DNA from 4 places in the Lamprobacter sp. genome. Region 4 is predicted to be linked to each of the others. Evidence: predicted binding sites of a transcription regulator. Region 4 holds the regulator's gene; each other region holds the start of a gene.
The links. The regulator sigma-54, encoded in region 4, starts transcription at its own class of promoters, with help from an activator protein. The targets are predictions, from matches to a motif close to TGGCANGNTNCNTGCTT.
Positions count from the first base shown of each region.

Region 1: nifB (nitrogenase cofactor biosynthesis protein NifB) is a predicted target of sigma-54. The motif match lies at 1,480-1,496, and genes of this name have one in related genera.
Region 2: glnL (nitrogen regulation protein NR(II)) is a predicted target of sigma-54. The motif match lies at 2,159-2,175, and genes of this name have one in related genera.
Region 3: VBE63_RS05570 (TOBE domain-containing protein) is a predicted target of sigma-54. The motif match lies at 2,798-2,814, and genes of this name have one in related genera.

Region 1 covers NZ_JAYESN010000032.1:13,044-17,254, forward strand. Annotated here, with positions in the region: gene gloA (lactoylglutathione lyase) at 42-437, shown strand; gene VBE63_RS10540 (2OG-Fe(II) oxygenase) at 591-1,235, shown strand; gene nifB (nitrogenase cofactor biosynthesis protein NifB) at 1,562-3,253, shown strand; gene VBE63_RS10550 (4Fe-4S binding protein) at 3,494-3,772, shown strand; gene VBE63_RS10555 (2Fe-2S iron-sulfur cluster-binding protein) at 3,963-4,211, shown strand, end outside.
Region 2 covers NZ_JAYESN010000001.1:80,594-84,804, forward strand. Annotated here, with positions in the region: gene ntrC (nitrogen regulation protein NR(I)) at 1-1,042, opposite strand, end outside; gene glnL (nitrogen regulation protein NR(II)) at 1,035-2,117, opposite strand; gene glnA (glutamate--ammonia ligase) at 2,793-4,202, opposite strand.
Region 3 covers NZ_JAYESN010000013.1:61,992-66,202, reverse strand. Annotated here, with positions in the region: gene VBE63_RS05580 (ATP-binding protein) at 1-1,084, opposite strand, end outside; gene modD (ModD protein) at 1,215-2,081, opposite strand; gene VBE63_RS05570 (TOBE domain-containing protein) at 2,261-2,689, opposite strand; gene modA (molybdate ABC transporter substrate-binding protein) at 2,935-3,687, shown strand; gene modB (molybdate ABC transporter permease subunit) at 3,779-4,211, shown strand, end outside.
Region 4 covers NZ_JAYESN010000005.1:71,217-75,427, reverse strand. Annotated here, with positions in the region: gene hprK (HPr(Ser) kinase/phosphatase) at 1-183, opposite strand, end outside; gene VBE63_RS02530 (PTS sugar transporter subunit IIA) at 202-654, opposite strand; gene hpf (ribosome hibernation-promoting factor, HPF/YfiA family) at 853-1,215, opposite strand; gene VBE63_RS02520 (RNA polymerase factor sigma-54) at 1,271-2,758, opposite strand; gene lptB (LPS export ABC transporter ATP-binding protein) at 2,866-3,591, opposite strand; gene lptA (lipopolysaccharide transport periplasmic protein LptA) at 3,591-4,133, opposite strand; gene lptC (LPS export ABC transporter periplasmic protein LptC) at 4,165-4,211, opposite strand, start outside.

The DNA.
Region 1 (4,211 bases), on a different contig from region 4:
CTTCTCGCAGAGCAATCAGCAAACGAGGTCCCAAGATCACCATGCGCATCCTGCACACCATGCTCCGCACCGGCAACCTGCAACGCTCCATCGACTTCTATACCAAGCTGCTCGGCATGAAGCTGCTGCGTCAGAAAGACTATCCAGCCGGCGAGTTTACCTTAGCCTTCCTCGGCTACGGTGATGAGTCCGAGCACACCGTCATCGAGCTGACCTACAACTGGGGCGTCGAGCAGTATGAGCTCGGCGATGCCTATGGTCATATCGCGATCGAGGTCGAGGATGTCTATGAGGCTGCCGCGCGCATCAAGGCGCAAGGCGGCGAGATCCTCCGCGAGGCGGGCCCGATGAACGCTGGCACCACCATCATCGCCTTCGTCAAAGATCCCGACGGCTATCCGATCGAGCTGATCGGCGCCAAGCAGACCGCCGGCTAGATCAGCGCCATCCTTGCTGGTTGCGGCCTAGGCGTCAGCCATCGAACGGGCCGCGATCAGCGCCGATCGCGCACCCAGCTGCGGCAAAATCGCTCGACCCACCGCAACATTGCGCGCAGACTTCGGCATCCCTTCTCACCGAGTCCCGCGCACTTGGCTCATCCCGCCTCTTCCCTGCCGCCCGAACAACCACCCGAGCCCGCCGAGCAGATCGCCGCCACCCTCGCCGAACAAGGTTGGTGCCTGACCGATAGCTTCCTCGCCCCACTGCACATCAGCCAACTCCGCCATGAGGCGCAACAGCGCTGGCAGGCCGGACGCTTCCGACGCGCCGGCGTCGGCCGCGGCGAGGATCTCGAACTGCGCGACGAGGTCAGAACCGACCGGGTCGATTGGCTCGACCCGAATGAGCTCAGCGCTGCGCAGCGCCTCTATTGGAGCCAGCTCGAGCAGCTGCGGCTGGCGATCAACCGCAGCCTGTTCCTTGGCCTCTACGCGCTTGAGGCGCACCTAGCCGTCTATCCACCCGGTACCTACTACCGCAAGCACCTGGATCAATTTCGCGGCATCGGCGAGCGCACACTGAGCTGCATCCTCTATCTGAATGATGCCTGGCAGGCACAGGACGGTGGCGCGCTGCGTCTCTACACCGATCCGGAGCGCCCTGAGCTGAGCGAGTTAATCTTCCCCGAAGGCGGTCGCCTAGTGACCTTCTTCAGCGCCCGGTTTCTGCATGAGGTGGAGCCCGCGCAGCGCGAGCGCTTCAGTCTCACCGGTTGGTTCAAGCGGCGCAGCTAGACAGCGAGCAGGTGGTCGACAGCCGGCAGGTGGTCGACTCATGGCAGCAATGCCCCAGCAGCATCAGGCATCTTGGGCTGATGACCGCCTTTCGCTTAGGCCACCCCGCCCCTCGAACCCTGTAAGACCTGTCTGGTCGCAGACCCGACAACGGACGCTTACGCGCTGTCAGCCTCCTCACAGAAGCTTCGGCAACCCGGCTCTGACCATCGTCGAATCAACCGCTTAGCCTTATACACACATTGGGCACAGCGTTTGCTTATAACCCCCTATACAGCCTAGCGCGTCGCACATGCGACGCCGTCAGACTTTACGGGGATCGAGACATGGTTCAAGCGGTAACCACTCTGAACACAGAGCGGCGAAAGGCGGAGAGCGGGCCAGCCGGCGGCTGTGCGTCGAGTGGCTGCGGCAGCAGTAGCGACAAGCTCGCGCACCTGCCAGAAGCGATTCGCGCCAAGGTCAACGACCATCCTTGTTTCTCCGAGGACGCCCATCATCACTATGCGCGCATGCATGTGGCGGTGGCGCCAGCGTGCAATATCCAGTGCCACTACTGCAACCGTAAGTACGACTGCTCTAACGAGTCACGCCCCGGCGTTGTCTCGGAGCTGCTGACACCCGAGCAGGCGGTGCAGAAGACCTTAGCCGTCGCCGCTGCAATCCCCCAGATGAGCGTGCTCGGCATCGCCGGCCCGGGTGATCCGCTCGCCAACCCGGAGCGCACCCTCGCCACCTTCCGCGCGCTTTCCGAGAAGGCCCCCGACATCAAGCTCTGCGTCTCGACCAACGGCCTCGCGCTACCGGAACTGGTCGACGAGATCTGCCAGCACAACATCGACCACGTCACTATCACCATCAACTGTATCGATCCCGAGATCGGCGCCAAGATCTATCCCTGGATCTTCTGGAACAACCACCGGATCAAAGGGGTCAAGGCGGCGCGGATCTTGATCGAACAGCAGCAGAAGGGTCTGGCGATGCTGGCCGAGCGCGGCGTCCTGGTGAAGGTCAACTCGGTGCTGATCCCCGGCGTCAACGACGAGCATCTGAAAGAGGTCAGCCGCGTGGTCAAGGCCAAGGGCGCCTTCCTACACAACGTCATGCCGCTGATTGCAGAGGCCGAGCATGGCACCTTCTATGGCCTGATGGGACAGCGTGGCCCGACCCATGACGAGCTGCAGGCCCTGCAAGACGCCTGCAGCGGCGACATGGCGATGATGCGCCACTGTCGCCAATGCCGCGCCGATGCGGTTGGCATGCTGGGCGAGGATCGCGGCGCCGAGTTCTCGATCGAGAAGATCGAGCAGATGGACATCGACTACGCCGCCGCGATGGCGCGTCGCGCCGCGGTGCATGCCGAGATCGAGGCCAAGCGCCAGGCTCAACGCGAGGCCAGCCGGCAGGCGACGCAGACCTCAGGTGGCGAGGTCTTCGTTGCCCTCGATTCACTCACTCGCCGTCGCCCGACAGCGTCTTCGACGGAGCCCGACCTGGTTTCCGCAGCGGCATCAGCATCAGCATCAGCATCGGAAACAAGACCGCTCGCAACGCAACCCGCAATTCCACTCATCACCGCCCGGACCGCCTTATCAAGCGCTAAGGCGCCGGCGGGCACGACCAGTCGCTCAGTGCGCATCGCTGTCGCCAGCAGCGGCAGCGGTGTAATCAACCAACACTTCGGACATGCGCGCGAGTTCTTGGTCTATGAGGCCGACGCCCAGGACGTGCGCTTTATCGGCACCCGCCGGGTCCAGGCTTATTGCACGGGCGATGAGACCTGTGGCGAAGCCGAATCAGCACTCACCGGCACCCTGCGTGCGCTCGAGGGCTGCGCCGCCGTGCTCTGCTCGAAGATCGGCATCGAGCCCTGGGACGCGCTCGAGGCCGCCGGCATCGCACCGAACGGCGAGCACGCGATGGAGCCGATCGAGACCGCTGTCGCCGCCGTCTACGCCGAGCTCAGAGTAAGCGGCGCCCTTGACCAAACCGAACCCATGAGTGCGCTGAGCGCTTGAGCCAGCCCCAAGCGAATCATGTCGCGTGAAGACGCGAACGAGTCTGGCGACGATTGGCCGATCACTGACTGCGCCGGTCTGGAAGTCAAGTTGCCAAAAGGCTTCCGGACAACAGCCGCCACTCCAGCGCCTTATCGCCCCTCATTCGCGGCTTGGCGGCTCCAGGGTTTAGCGGCTTCGCGCGACACCTGACACCCGGCGAGCAACAACACTGCCAGCAACGAGACCGAAGGAAACACCATGGCTTACCAGATTACCGATGGCTGCGTGAACTGCTGGGCCTGTGAACCGCTGTGCCCGAGCCAGGCGATTCAGGCTGCCAAGCCGCATTTCATCATCGACCCAAGCCAGTGCAGCGAATGCACCGGTGACTTCGCCGAACCGCAATGCGCGAGCATCTGCCCAATCGAGGGCGCCATCCTCGACGCCAGTGGCATCCCACTGAATCCGCCCGGCTCACTGACGGGTATCCCTCCCGAGCGCTGGAACTCGGCGATGGCCGAGATCCGCGCTCGTTAAGGTGTTGCGTCATCGATTTCGCCGAACTGAGTCCGTACCCGGAAACAGGCGCCTCATCGTCCAAGCTGGCGACGCGCTATGAACCTTAGAGAGGCTCAAGAGAGGCTCAGCCACAGAAGCGCTGCATGACGGCGCCCGATGGTTCCAACCCACGAATCCATTGCAACCAAAACCAAGAGGAAAACACGACATGGCCAAGGCAAAAGTGACCTTTCAGGACATCGATCAAACCGTCAATGTCCCCGCCGGCATCCGCGTCATCGACGTCTCCGAGAAGATCGGCGCCGGCATCATCTACGGCTGCCGCGAGGGCGATTGCGGCACCTGCATGATGCATGTCGTCGAAGGCTGGAACAATCTGACCGAACCCTCGGTGCTCGAAGAAAAGGTCTTGCGCGAGAACATGGCCAGCCGCCACGACCGCCTCGCCTGCCAGGCC
Region 2 (4,211 bases), on a different contig from region 4:
CAAGCCGCTCCAGCGCATCATTGGCCAAGACCTTGGCCTCGCAGCCAAGCTCTTTGGCAGCTTGGGCGAGAAAATGGCGCATCAGCAAGCCAATGTCTTCGCGGCGGTCGCGCAACGCCGGCAAATGGATGCGGATGACATTCAGGCGATGGAATAGATCCTCACGGAAACTGCCCTTGGCGACCAGCTCGCGCAGGTTTTGATGGGTGGCGGCGATGATGCGCACATCGACCTTGATCGGCGTCAGACCGCCGACTCGGTAGAACTCGCCATCCGCCAGGACCCGCAGCAGCCGCGTCTGGAGCTCGGCGGGCATGTCGCCGATCTCGTCGAGGAACAGGGTGCCGCCATCGGCCTGCTCAAATCGGCCTTCGCGGCGGGTCTGCGCGCCGGTAAAGGCGCCACGCTCATGGCCGAATAGCTCGGATTCCATTAGATCGCGTGGGATCGCGGCCATGTTTAGGGCGATAAAAGGTGCCTGTGAGCGTGGACTGTGCCGATGCAGAGCATGCGCGACCAGTTCCTTGCCGGTGCCAGACTCGCCATTGATCAGCACGGTGATGTTGGAGCGCGCCAGACGGCCGATCGCGCGGAAGACCTCCTGCATCGACGGCGCTTCCCCGATGATATCCGGACTGTGCGGGAGCGGAGGTAGCTCGGCCGCCGCCTCATTCTGTTTTCGGCAGGCTCGCTGGACCTGATCTACAGCCTCATCGATATCAAAGGGTTTGGGCAGGTACTCGAAGGCACCGCCATGAAAGGCAGAAACCGCGCTGTTAAGATCAGAGTGCGCGGTCATGATGATGACGGGCAGTTGAGGGTAACGCCCGGTGACCTGCTCCAGCAGCTCAAGGCCATCGATCCCCGGCATGCGGATATCGGAGAGGATCACATCCGGCATCTCGCGCTCTAGCGCATCCATGACGCCGACGCCGTTCGAGAAGCTGGTGACATCCATCTCGGCCTGTCGCAAGGCGCGTTCGAGCACCCAGCGAATCGAACGGTCGTCGTCGATCACCCAAATCCTGGGCACTCTATTCATGGGGCAGCTCCAGCGGAAGATAGACCAGGAAGGTGGTGCAGCCGGAACGGCTCTCGCATTCGATCAAGCCTTGATGCTGGTGGACCAGCTCCTGGGCGATCGCGAGCCCAAGCCCCGTTCCACCGGAACGCCCGGACACCATTGGGAAGAAGATCCGGTTCATCAGTTCCTCGGGGATGCCTGGCCCGTCGTCCTCGATTTCGACCACCAAGACCAGCCGATGACGAACGGCGCCAACAGTGAACTGCCGCATCACTCGGGTACGCAGCTTGACCTGTCCATGCTGGCCGGCGGCCTGAGCCGCATTGCGGGCGATGTTCAGAATGGCCTGGATCAGTCGATCTGGATCGGCCTCAAGATTCGGAATACTTGGATCATAGTCCCGTATGATCTCAGGCCCAGAGGGAAACTCGGCGGTGAGCAGTCCGCGCACATGCTCGATGACATGATGAATGTTGAGGGAACTGCGATGCGGCAGGTTATTCGGGCCAAGCATCCGATTGAGCAAGGTCTGTAATCGATCGGCTTCATCGATGATGATGCGGGTGTATTCGCGGAGCCCAGGGCTTGGTAGCTCACGCTCCAGCAGCTGAGCCGCGCCCCGTAGGCCGCCCAAGGGGTTCTTGATCTCGTGGGCTAACCCGCGCAGCAGTGCTTGAGTCGCATGGTGCTGCGAGATGAGATATTCCTCGCGCGCGATCCGCAGCTGACGGTCGACCTGTTGCATCTCCATCAGGAGATCGTAGGGCTCATCAACGGGATGCAGCGGTAAGACCGTGCAGTTGACGCGAATGATCTGGCGATCCGGACGCTTGACCTCGACCTCCCGCTCGGTGAAGGGCTGTCGCGTCTCGAGCGATTCCCGCAAGCGACTCTCCACGGCATCTGTCGGGCAGGGCACCAGATTCCCTGCTGCCTCGCCGAGTACTGTTTTCGCGCTGACGGCAAGCAGATTCTCGCCGGCGATATTGATGTAGCGCAGGCGGAGATGGCGATCGAAGAGCAGCACAGCCGTGCTGAGGTTATCCAATATCATGGTGCCAAGCCGGCTCAGTCCGCTCTGTGTTTCGTTCATCAGGGGTTGTGTCGTCGCTTGGCTCCAATCTTTGGTCCAGCAAGCAAACAACGAGCCAGATCAGAGCTGCATGCCGATGTTCAGACCATCGCCGACGGCCTGAAAGCACTCCGAGGTCGATCCAAAACCGATTGATTAGCAAGAGGTTATCGATAACCACCTGATGAGCATCGATGGCCACCCGGTACTGTCTGAGGCTGCTGCGCCAAGCAGGCTCAGGATAGCGCACTAGCCTAGTGCCTGACGCACATGATGAGTGCATTCAAATGCACCAGGGGCGGACAGGGAGGTTTGAAAACGGAAGAGAGGAGGGGGAAGGAGACTTAAACCTAAACAGAGCATTTAACCGCAGATGACGCAGATTAACGCAGAGATTTCAATACATTGCAGCCGTTCATAGCTTCACCTGATGGCCAGCCTTGCTAAACCTGCTAAGACCTTGTTTTATATTATTTTAATCTGTGAAATTCTGCGTCATCTGCGGTTTATAGGTTGAAGAGTGAAGAAGGAGGAAGGTTGAAAGGGAAGGGAAGGGAAGGGAAGGGAAGGGAAGGGAAGGAGAGAAGAGGAGAGGAGAGGAGAGGAGAGGAGAGGTGTTTCGTGAACTGGGATTCGGGTTCGGTTGGGCTTCCTTGCCCGGTTCGGCGGCTGGTTTGAACCGCTGTTTGATGGGGATCAGAGGCTGTAGTAGAGGTCGAATTCGACCGGGTGGGTGCTCATGCGTAGCTGGGTGACTTCGTCCATCTTCAGCTTGATGTAGCCGTCGATGACGTCGTCTGTGAAGACGCCTCCAGCGGTCAGGAACTCTCGATCTTTATCCAGTGCATCCAGGGCTTGGTCGAGCGCGAAGCAGACTTGTGGGATGGCCTTTTCTTCTTCCGGCGGCAGGTCGTAGAGATCCTTGTCCATGGCGTCGCCTGGGTGGATCTTGTTTTGGATGCCGTCAAGGCCGGCCATCATCATCGCTGAAAACGACAGATAGGGATTGCCGGTGGAATCCGGGAAGCGCACCTCGATACGGCGCCCCTTGGGATTGGAGTCATGCGGGATACGGATTGAGGCCGAACGGTTCTTGGACGAGTAGGCCAACATCACGGGCGCCTCGAATCCAGGGACCAGCCGTTTGTAGGAGTTGGTCGAGGCGTTGGTCAGCGCGTTCAGAGCGCGGGCGTGCTTGATGATGCCGCCGATATAGTAGAGCGCGGTTTCAGAGAGGCCGGCGTATTTGTCTCCGGCAAAGATGTTGACACCATCTTTTGCCAGCGACTGATGCACATGCATTCCTGTGCCATTGTCGCCGACCAGCGGCTTCGGCATGAAGGTTGCGGTCTTGCCGTAAGCATGGGCGACGTTCTGGATCACGTACTTGGTGATCTGGTTCATGTCTGCACGACGCACCAGCGGTCCGAATCGAGTACCGATTTCACACTGACCGGCGGTCGCGACCTCATGATGATGCACCTCGACCTGGACCCCCATCTCTTCGAGGGCAAGACACATGGCCGCGCGGAGATCATTGAGGGAATCGACCGGCGGGACTGGGAAGTAGCCACCCTTGACACTGGGGCGATGTCCCATGTTGCCATCTTCGAAGACCCGCTCGGAGTTCCACTCAGCCTCTTCGGAATCCACCTTGTAGAAGGCGCCGCCCATGCTGAGGCCCCAGCGGACGTCATCGAAGATAAAGAATTCAGGCTCTGGTCCAAAGAAAGCGGTATCGGCAATGCCGGTGGAGGCGAGATAGGCCTCAGCCCGCTTGGCGACGGAGCGCGGATCACGCTCGTAGCCCTGCATAGTCGCGGGCTCCAGAATGTCGCACCGGATGATCAGGGTCTTCTCATCGGTGAAGGGGTCCATCACCGCCGTCTCGGCCTCGGGCATCAAGACCATGTCGGACGCCTCAATGCCTTTCCAACCGGCGATTGAGGAGCCGTCGAACATCTTTCCATCTTGGAAAATGGCTTCATCGATGACTCGGGCCGGGAGCGAGACGTGCTGCTCCTTGCCGCGAGTATCCGTAAACCGGAGGTCCACGAATTTTACGTCCTCGTCTTTGATGGTCTTCAACACGTCAGTGGCGGACATCTGCGAAAT
Region 3 (4,211 bases), on a different contig from region 4:
GGTGGGGGTCCTCGACCGGATAGTAGCGACCAAAGAGGCTGGCGAGCACCTCGTTGCGGGGCACCGAGAGCCGGGTCATGGACTCCAAGGAGAGCGTATTCGGGAGCGCCCCTGGCGAGTGGATTTCGAGGCGGTCGCTGAACATGAACAGCCGGATGCGTTGGCTGTGCAGGGAATAGTCGCGATGGGCGACGGCGTTGACGATGGCCTCGAACAGGGCAGCCACCGCGTATTGGGGATAATCGACGCGGCCGAGCGGCTTGCGTGCTGCCGTGCTCGTGTTGCGTTGGACGAAATGGAACGCATCCAGGATCTGCCGGTCCAGCGGTCCGCCGATGTCGCGCGCATCGATCTGCGCGTTCGGGTCGTTCTCGGTCCCGGTATGGGCGACGGCGATGATCTCGGCATTGCGCAGCCAACGCGACGGCTCGGTGGTGCACAGCAGCACGCCAGCCACGGTCGGGCGTGGCTCGCCGGCGACCTCCCGCAACAGGTGCAGTCGGTTCAGCTGGGCGATGCTGTCGCCTTGCTCGGCCTTCAGGAAGCGCCGCAGCAGCAGGGCGTCGAAGTCATCGAAACCACAGCCAGGCACCTCCTGCTCCTCGAAGCGGATCAGACGTGCCTGACTGCGTTGTTGGAACAGTCGTGCAAGCGCGTCTGGCGTGAGTTCCCGTTTGGCATGACCAAGCCGACGAAAATAGCCGTTCGCGCTCTGATGCACCCACAGGCTGCGGGGCACCTCGACGAGGATTACCGGGCGCGCCGCGCCGGTCGCATCAGGCAGCTCCAGATGCCGGGTCAGCACGTCCAGCGGTGGCTTGATGCGATCGATGCAGATCGCCGTGAGCCAGTCTTCGACGCGGTCGAGTTGCTCCAGCGGGATGCCGGTCACGGCCCGCGTCTTATCATCCACGCCGAGGACCAGCATCCCGCCACCGGCATTGCCGAGCGCTGCCAGTTCGTCCGAGAGGCTGTCCGCGTGCGGCGCCTTGAGCTTGCCGGCGTCGGTGAGCCGAACCTGTTTCAGCTCCAGTGCGGAGTCTTCGCCGAGGCGGATGCGTCGCAGCAGCTCTTCGGGGGTCATGTCGATCAGCCTTGCAGTAAGGTCAGCGTCGAGGTGATATGGAGCAAGCGGCAGTGTAACCGAGCGGCCAGACCTGGACTGTCAGATGAATGCATCGAAATGCGCGTAAGCAAGTCGGCTAAACTGACATCTAGGTTCTGGGATCGCTAGCGTTGAAGAACCGCACCTGAACATCGCGCGGCGGCGCCAGGTGCGGTGCCGTGGTCACCAGCAGCCGCGCACCGGCGCGGGCATAGTCTTCGGCGTTCTTGGCGTTGATGCCACCGGCGGCGCCAACCACCGCCTGCGAGCCGCGTGCGGTGAGCGCAGCGACGGTCTCGGCCACCTGCTCGGTGGTGAATTTCTCCAGCTGCAGCACGTCGGCCTCGGCCCAAGTCAGCGCCTCCTCAGGCGTCGCTACCTCGACCACGACCCGCTTCTCTGGGCACTGTCGACGGAGCCGGGCCAGCGTCTCCTTCGACGGCTCTTCGCCGAGGAACAGCCGATGCTCGGCGAAGATCAAGAGCGTCTCCGAGAGGCCATTGCGGTGCATTACGGCACCACCAGCCTTGAACGCCTTGACCGCGAGCCGGCGGTTGCCGGGCACATTCTTGCGTGTACCGGCAACCATCGCGTTCGGATCACCACGCCGCGCGGCGGCGACGATGGCGGCGGCGCTGCTGGCGATGCCACCACACCATTCCATCAGCGTCTGTGCCGTCTTCCAGCCTTGATGCAGCGCGCCGGCGCTGCCCTGCGCCTCGAGCAGCAGGGTTTCTGGCACGGCCTCGGTGCCGGAGGCCACGCGCGCCTCGGCCTCGGCGCCGCAGAGCTGGAACAGTCGCACCGCTTCCTCGACACCGCAGACGGTCATCGGATCGCGGGCGAAGAAACGGATGCTGCCGGGCTTGCCGCTGATGGCAAGGGATTCGGTGGTCAGATCGCCGAAGGGGACATCTTCGGTCAAGAGCTGATGCAGAGCCTGGTCATTCAGGACAGGTGGGTTGAGGTTAGGCATGGTCTGAGTCGATCGATTGAGGGTTGAGAACAGGACAAGATCGCTGTCCCCGTTTGGGATTGTCGTTAAGACGACAGGGAAGGCTGGCGAAGCGAGGCGCACCGTCGTTGTGCGACGGACGCCCCTGCATCGAGGATAGCGTTATATCCTAGTGCATACTGCGTATTCGATGGGCGCGCTCAGTCAGGCACGCCGAGGATCACCGACGGCGCCTTGATCACGGCGGTTGCATCGATGCCTTCGGCGAGTCCGAGCGCGTCGCAGGCAGCCTGCGTGATGGTGGCATGGAGGCTGTCACCGGATGCGAGGCCGATGCTGACCTCGGCATGGATCGGTCCTTTTTCCAGCGCCGTTACCTTGCCGCTCAGACTGTTGCGAGCCGATAGGCGGATGCCCGTGTCGTCGGTCATCACGAGCACGGATGAGGCCTTGACCAAGGCGATGACGTCGGCGCTCGCCCTGAGATCGAGCGACTTGACGCTCTCATTGGTGACGATGGCAACGATCTGCTCACCACCGGCGAGTGTCACCAGGACCTGCGCGTTGACGGCCCCCATGGTGACCTGGGCCACCTTGCCGTGGAACTGATTTCGAGCACTGATCTTCATAGCATTGTTCTCACTGAGCTTAAGGAATCGGAGTGTGTTGCGCCGCGGATGCGGATGGCTGGAGCAGCGAGCATCCGCATCCGATGGATCGCGCGACGAAAAGCCGGCATGCATTCTGCATACCATCCGCACGATCGCTCATCGTTATGTCGTTTGGTATATTGCGATATCGCATGCTCAGCGGTCTGGCCCAACGCTGACCCGGCAGCCCATCCGGTTCTTCAATCGTCTCAGGAGTGAACTCAATGCAACCTGTCCGCCTAGTCCTCGTCGCCTTCGGTTTCATGGTCGCCAGCAGCGTCTCCGCCGAGGAGGCTCAGATCGCCGTGGCCGGTAACTTTACGTCGCCGATGAAGGTGATCATCGAGCGCTTCGAGGAAGACACCGATCACCGCATCAATGCCTCCTACGGCTCTACGGGCAAACTCTATGCCCAGATCAAGAACGGAGCTCCGTTCGATGCCTTACTCGCCGCCGATCAGACGCGCCCAGCGCGGTTAGAGGAGGAGGGCTTAGGTGTCCCTGGATCGCGCTTCACCTATTCGATCGGCGCACTGGTGCTATGGTCCGCTGACGCCAACAAGGTCGAGGATGGTGTGGCGCTGCTGGAGTCCGGCGACTTCAACAAACTCTCGATCGCCAATCCGAAGCTGGCGCCCTATGGCGAGGCCGCCATCGAGACCCTGGAAGCGCTCGGCCTGCGGGCCGACGTCGAGCCCAAGCTGGTGATGGGCGAGAACATCGCCCAGACCTATCAGTTCGTTGACACGGGCAACGCCGATATTGGCTTCGTCGCGCTTTCCCAAGCCATGCGGGACGGGGAGATCATCAAGGGCTCGGGTTGGATCGTGCCGGGCGAGATGCATGCGCCGATCAATCAGGATGCACTGATTCTGAACCGCGGCAAGGACAACCCGGCGGTGACGGAGCTGTTTGCCTACCTCAAGGGCGAGAAGGCCGAGGCGATCATCCACGACTTTGGCTACGAGACCGAGTGACATGCAGCGTCGTGGTGCCAGCTCTGCTTCGGCATCCTGTTGCTGATCCTCGCGATCAAGGTCTTTCAACACGCCATCAAGGACACCGCCCATGGGACTCACTGACACCGATCTCGAGGCCATCTGGCTGACGCTGCGCCTGGCTGGCGTCACCACCTTGATCCTGTTCGTCGTCGCTACGCCGGTCGCCTGGTGGCTGGCGCGCACCCGCTCGCGCTTGAAAGGACCCATCGGCGCCGTGGTCGCGCTGCCGCTGGTGCTGCCGCCCTCGGTGCTGGGCTTTTACCTGCTGGTGGCCATGGGGCCGAACGGGCCGGTCGGGCAGTTCACCGAGCGCCTGGGCATCGGTCTTCTGCCCTTCACCTTTTGGGGGCTGGTGGTGGCTTCGGTGTTCTATTCCTTCCCGTTCATGGTGCAGCCGGTGCAAAACGCCTTCGAGGGGATTGGTGATCGCCCGCTGGAAGCGGCCGCGACGCTGCGTGCCTCGCCATTGGATCGTTTCTTCAGCGTCGCGCTGCCGCTGG
Region 4 (4,211 bases):
TAGAACCTGCAGGCGATTAGGATGGATGCAGTTGAGCGAGCCGACCAGACTCTGGGCCGCCCCAGCGAGTGAGTCCGTATTGACCAGGGCGCGCGGCTGATCCGGTATGGGGGTTAGCCAACGCAGCCCAAGCCTCGGCCCGAGGTGCTCAATCAGGCCTTGCAAGGTATCGACGGGGGGCATCTGTGCGACGAGCCAGCCTTAAGCGTGACGCTGCAATAAGTCCAGCAACGTACTGGCATCATCGGCAGCCCGAAGTGCCGCGCGCAGTTGCGGATTGCTAAAGCGCTCGGCAAGGCTCGCCAGCAGATTCAGATGGGCATCGGTTGCCTCCTGTGGCACCAATAGGCCAAAGGCGAGGTCAACCGGACGATCATCCGGCGCATCAAAGCTGACGCCCTGGCTCAACTGCACGAAGGCGCCAATGGCCGTGTCGATGCCTTGGATGCGCGCATGCGGAAGCGCGATGCCCTCGCCTAAGCCCGTGCTACCGAGCCGTTCGCGATCGTTCAACAGGTCGAAGACAGAGGCTGAAGAACACTGCAGACCCGCACTCGCCAAGAGCTCGGCCAAGGCCTCCAGCAATCGCTTCTTGCTCGTGACCTCGACACGACAGCGGATGCGCGGCTCAGTAATCAGGCTGGGGGGAAACATCGACCGTCGCTCCAAATAAAGTGATCTTCGCATGCAGGACGCAGTACGGCCTGGTTGGATAAGGACAACAACGGCAGAGGCATCAGCCTAGCAGCATCGCAAAGGAGGCCGGAGCGCCTCACATCCCGCTCCGGCACAGTCATTGACCAGACGCTCATCGCTGCAAGCAGCCTGAGCATCGCTCAGTGCAGTGGCGTCTCATAGATCATCCTGCTCATCGTCTAGCTCACCGCTGACCGTCTCCCCTTCGGCAGCCGTCTTGGTGGCGCTACCGCGATGACTCTGGCGCTTCTCCTTATACTTCAGCACCTGGCGATCGAGCTTGTCGATCAGCCCATCAATGGCCGCATACATGTCTTCATGAACGGCATCGGCGAAGACATCGGCGCCATTCATGTGGATGCGGGCCTCGGCCTTCTGCCGTAGTTTCTCGACGCTCAGGATCACATGCACTTTGATCACGTGATCGAAGTGGCGCTCTAGGCGCTCGAATTTGCTCTCGACGTAGCCTTTCAGCGGTTCGGTAATATCGACATGATGGCCCGTGAGGTTGATTTGCATTGCGTCACTCCTGGGTTTGCAGGCGAGCCTTAGCGGCAGACATTCAGCGCTGCAGCTAAAGGCGCTTGCGCTCATTCGAGGGTGGGATACCCATTGCCTCGCGGTACTTGGCGACAGTACGTCGCGCGACATTGATCCCCTGTTCGGACAGGATGCCGGCGATCTTGCTGTCGCTCAGCGGTTTGTTCGCCGCCTCGGCGGCGACCAGCTTGCGGATAAAGGCACGAATCGCGGTCGAAGAGCATTCTCCGCCCGATGCCGTGCCGACATGACTGGAAAAGAAATATTTGAACTCCAGCGTACCACGCGGCGTATGCATGTACTTCTGCGTGGTCACGCGTGAGACGGTCGACTCGTGGAGCTCGAGCGAGTCTGCGACATCTCTGAGGATCAGCGGACGCATGGCCTCCTCGCCGTACTCGAAAAAATCGCGCTGTAGCTCGACGATCTTCGCCGCCACTCGCAGCACCGTATCGTTGCGGCTGAGCAGACTCTTGATAAACCAACGGGCCTCCTGCAGATGCGTCTTCAAGCAAACATTCTCGGCCCCATCATCGGCGCGCCGGATCAGCTTTGCATAGTCTTCGTTCACTCTCAGTTTAGGCTGAGTTTCAGGATTTAGCTCGACTTGCCACACACCAGCCTGCTTACGCACCAACACATCAGGAATCACATAGTCTGTCCGATGGTCACTGATCAGGGAGCCTGGCCGCGGCTGCAGCGACCGGATCAGCGTTAACGAGCGCGCCAGATCAAGGTCGGAAAGCTTGGTGTGACGGCGCAATTCATCCAGATCGTTGCGCGCCAGCGCGTCGAACAAGCTGTCGCAAATCTTCAGCGCACCCGCGCGATCTGGCGTCTCCGGCGGCAGCTGGCGTAGTTGCAGCAACAGGCATTCGCGCGGATCGCGAGCACCAACCCCAGCGGGATCGAGGGCCTGAATGCCATGCAGCACGGCCTCGATCTCGTCGAGCTCGAGATCCTCCAGATCCAGCGTCTCAAGCAGCTCGGCGGGATCGAGCCGAAGATAGCCATCCGCATCGATCGCATCGATCAGCGCCTCGGCGATCAGGCGGTCACGCGCCCCAAGGCGGCCCAGATTGAGCTGCCACTCGAGATGGTCGTGCAGCGTCTGTGGTTTCGACTGCTGCGCAAAGAGGTCGACATCGCCAGACGCGCTCGACCCAGGGGAACCTGAAGGGCCGGCATACTGGGCGCCAGGATCACTGTCGAAGGTATCACTCCACTCGCTGTCGAGCGCCAGATCATCGGGCAGCGTGCTCGATTCAGCGGGAACCTCGGCATCGACGGAGGCATCGGTCTGTGCTTGGCGCAACTCAGCAGTCTCGCCAGCGGTGTCCCCCGCATCCTCTCGCCCAACCTGATCTTCGTCCGAGGTCTCCAGCATCAGATTAGACTCGAGCGCGTCTTGGATCTCGCGCTGGAGGTCGAGCGTGGAGAGCTGCAACAGCTTGATGGCTTGCTGGAGCTGCGGCGTCATGGTCAGCTGCTGACCAAGACGGAGCTGGATGCTTTGCTTCATTCCGAGCGGCTATGCGGGTACAAAAGGCCTTATTGGCTTGCAGTCTAGACGAAAAGGTGGCTCAGTCGCAGCGCCAAGCTTAGATCTCCTGGTTTCTACCAAGGTCTTCAGAGTCGAAAGTGCTCGCCAAGATAGACCGCCCGCACCTGCGTATCTTGCAGCAACACCGCCGGCGCTCCGCTGGCAATGACTCGGCCGGCGTTGATGATATAGGCCCGGTCGCAGATGTCGAGCGTCTCCCGAACATTATGATCGGTGATCAGCACAGCAATCTCACGATCGCGTAAATGACTGATAATTTGCTTGATATCGCCTACCGCGATGGGATCGACCCCAGCAAAGGGCTCATCAAGCAGCATGACCTTGGGCTCAACCGCAAGCGCGCGCGCGATCTCGAGCCGCCGGCGCTCACCACCGGAGAGGCTGAGCGCAAGTGAATCGGCCACATGGCCAATGCCCAACTCATCAAGCAGCTCGTCGCAGCGCTGCCGGCGATCCTCGCGGCTCGTGTCGTCGCGCATCTCGAGTACCGCCATCAGATTATCCCGAGCCGAGAGTTTACGGAAGACCGATGGCTCCTGTGCCAGATAGCTGAGACCCCGCCGCGCTCGCGCGTGCATTGGCCGATGGGTGATGTCCTCGGCATCGAGCCTGATGCGACCAGCGTCAGCGCCGACGAGCCCGACGATCATGTAGAAACTGGTGGTTTTACCGGCCCCGTTTGGTCCCAGCAGGCCCACGACCTCACCGGCATCGACAGCCAGATCAACACCATCAACCACGCGCCGTCGTCGATAGGTCTTGGCCAGCGCACGCGCCTCGAGGATCGCCATCAGGGAGCCGATGCTGGCCGTGAAGCGGGCTCCGACTCGGGCTCGATCCGAATCTTCACTCGCTCGCGGCCTTGGGCGCTGCTACCCGCAGTCACGCGCTTGGTGATCCGATTGTAGACGATGCGATCGCTCGCAAAACGGTCCTCGCCTTGGATCAACACCGCCTCATCGATCAGGGTCAGCTGTTCGCGGTCAGCCTCGTACTCCATCCGCAGCGCGCGGCCTTTGACCTCTTCCGGATCATCATCAAGCAGCTGCCGATAACGCACCGGTTGACCGATTGCGATGATCTTCTCAGCACGGCGGTCTGGCTTGTGATGCACAAGCACCTCGTCGGCCTGGATGAACAGGCTGCCCTGGGTGACCTCGACATGGCCGATGTAGAGGCTGGTCAACTGTTTCTCGTCGAGCTCTGCGGCATCAGCCTCGATATACATCGGCTGATACTGATCCGACTCGAGCGCGCTCGTGGAGGTCGCCGTTGCCAACGCCAGACCTAACAGCAGAGTCCGCCCCCAACCGCAGCATTGCTTCGGGCTCATGACCCTCTCCTCATCGTGCATTCATCCTGCATCATCGTCGTTGAGCGGCGTCATCATCACCAGCCAGCGCCGCGCGAG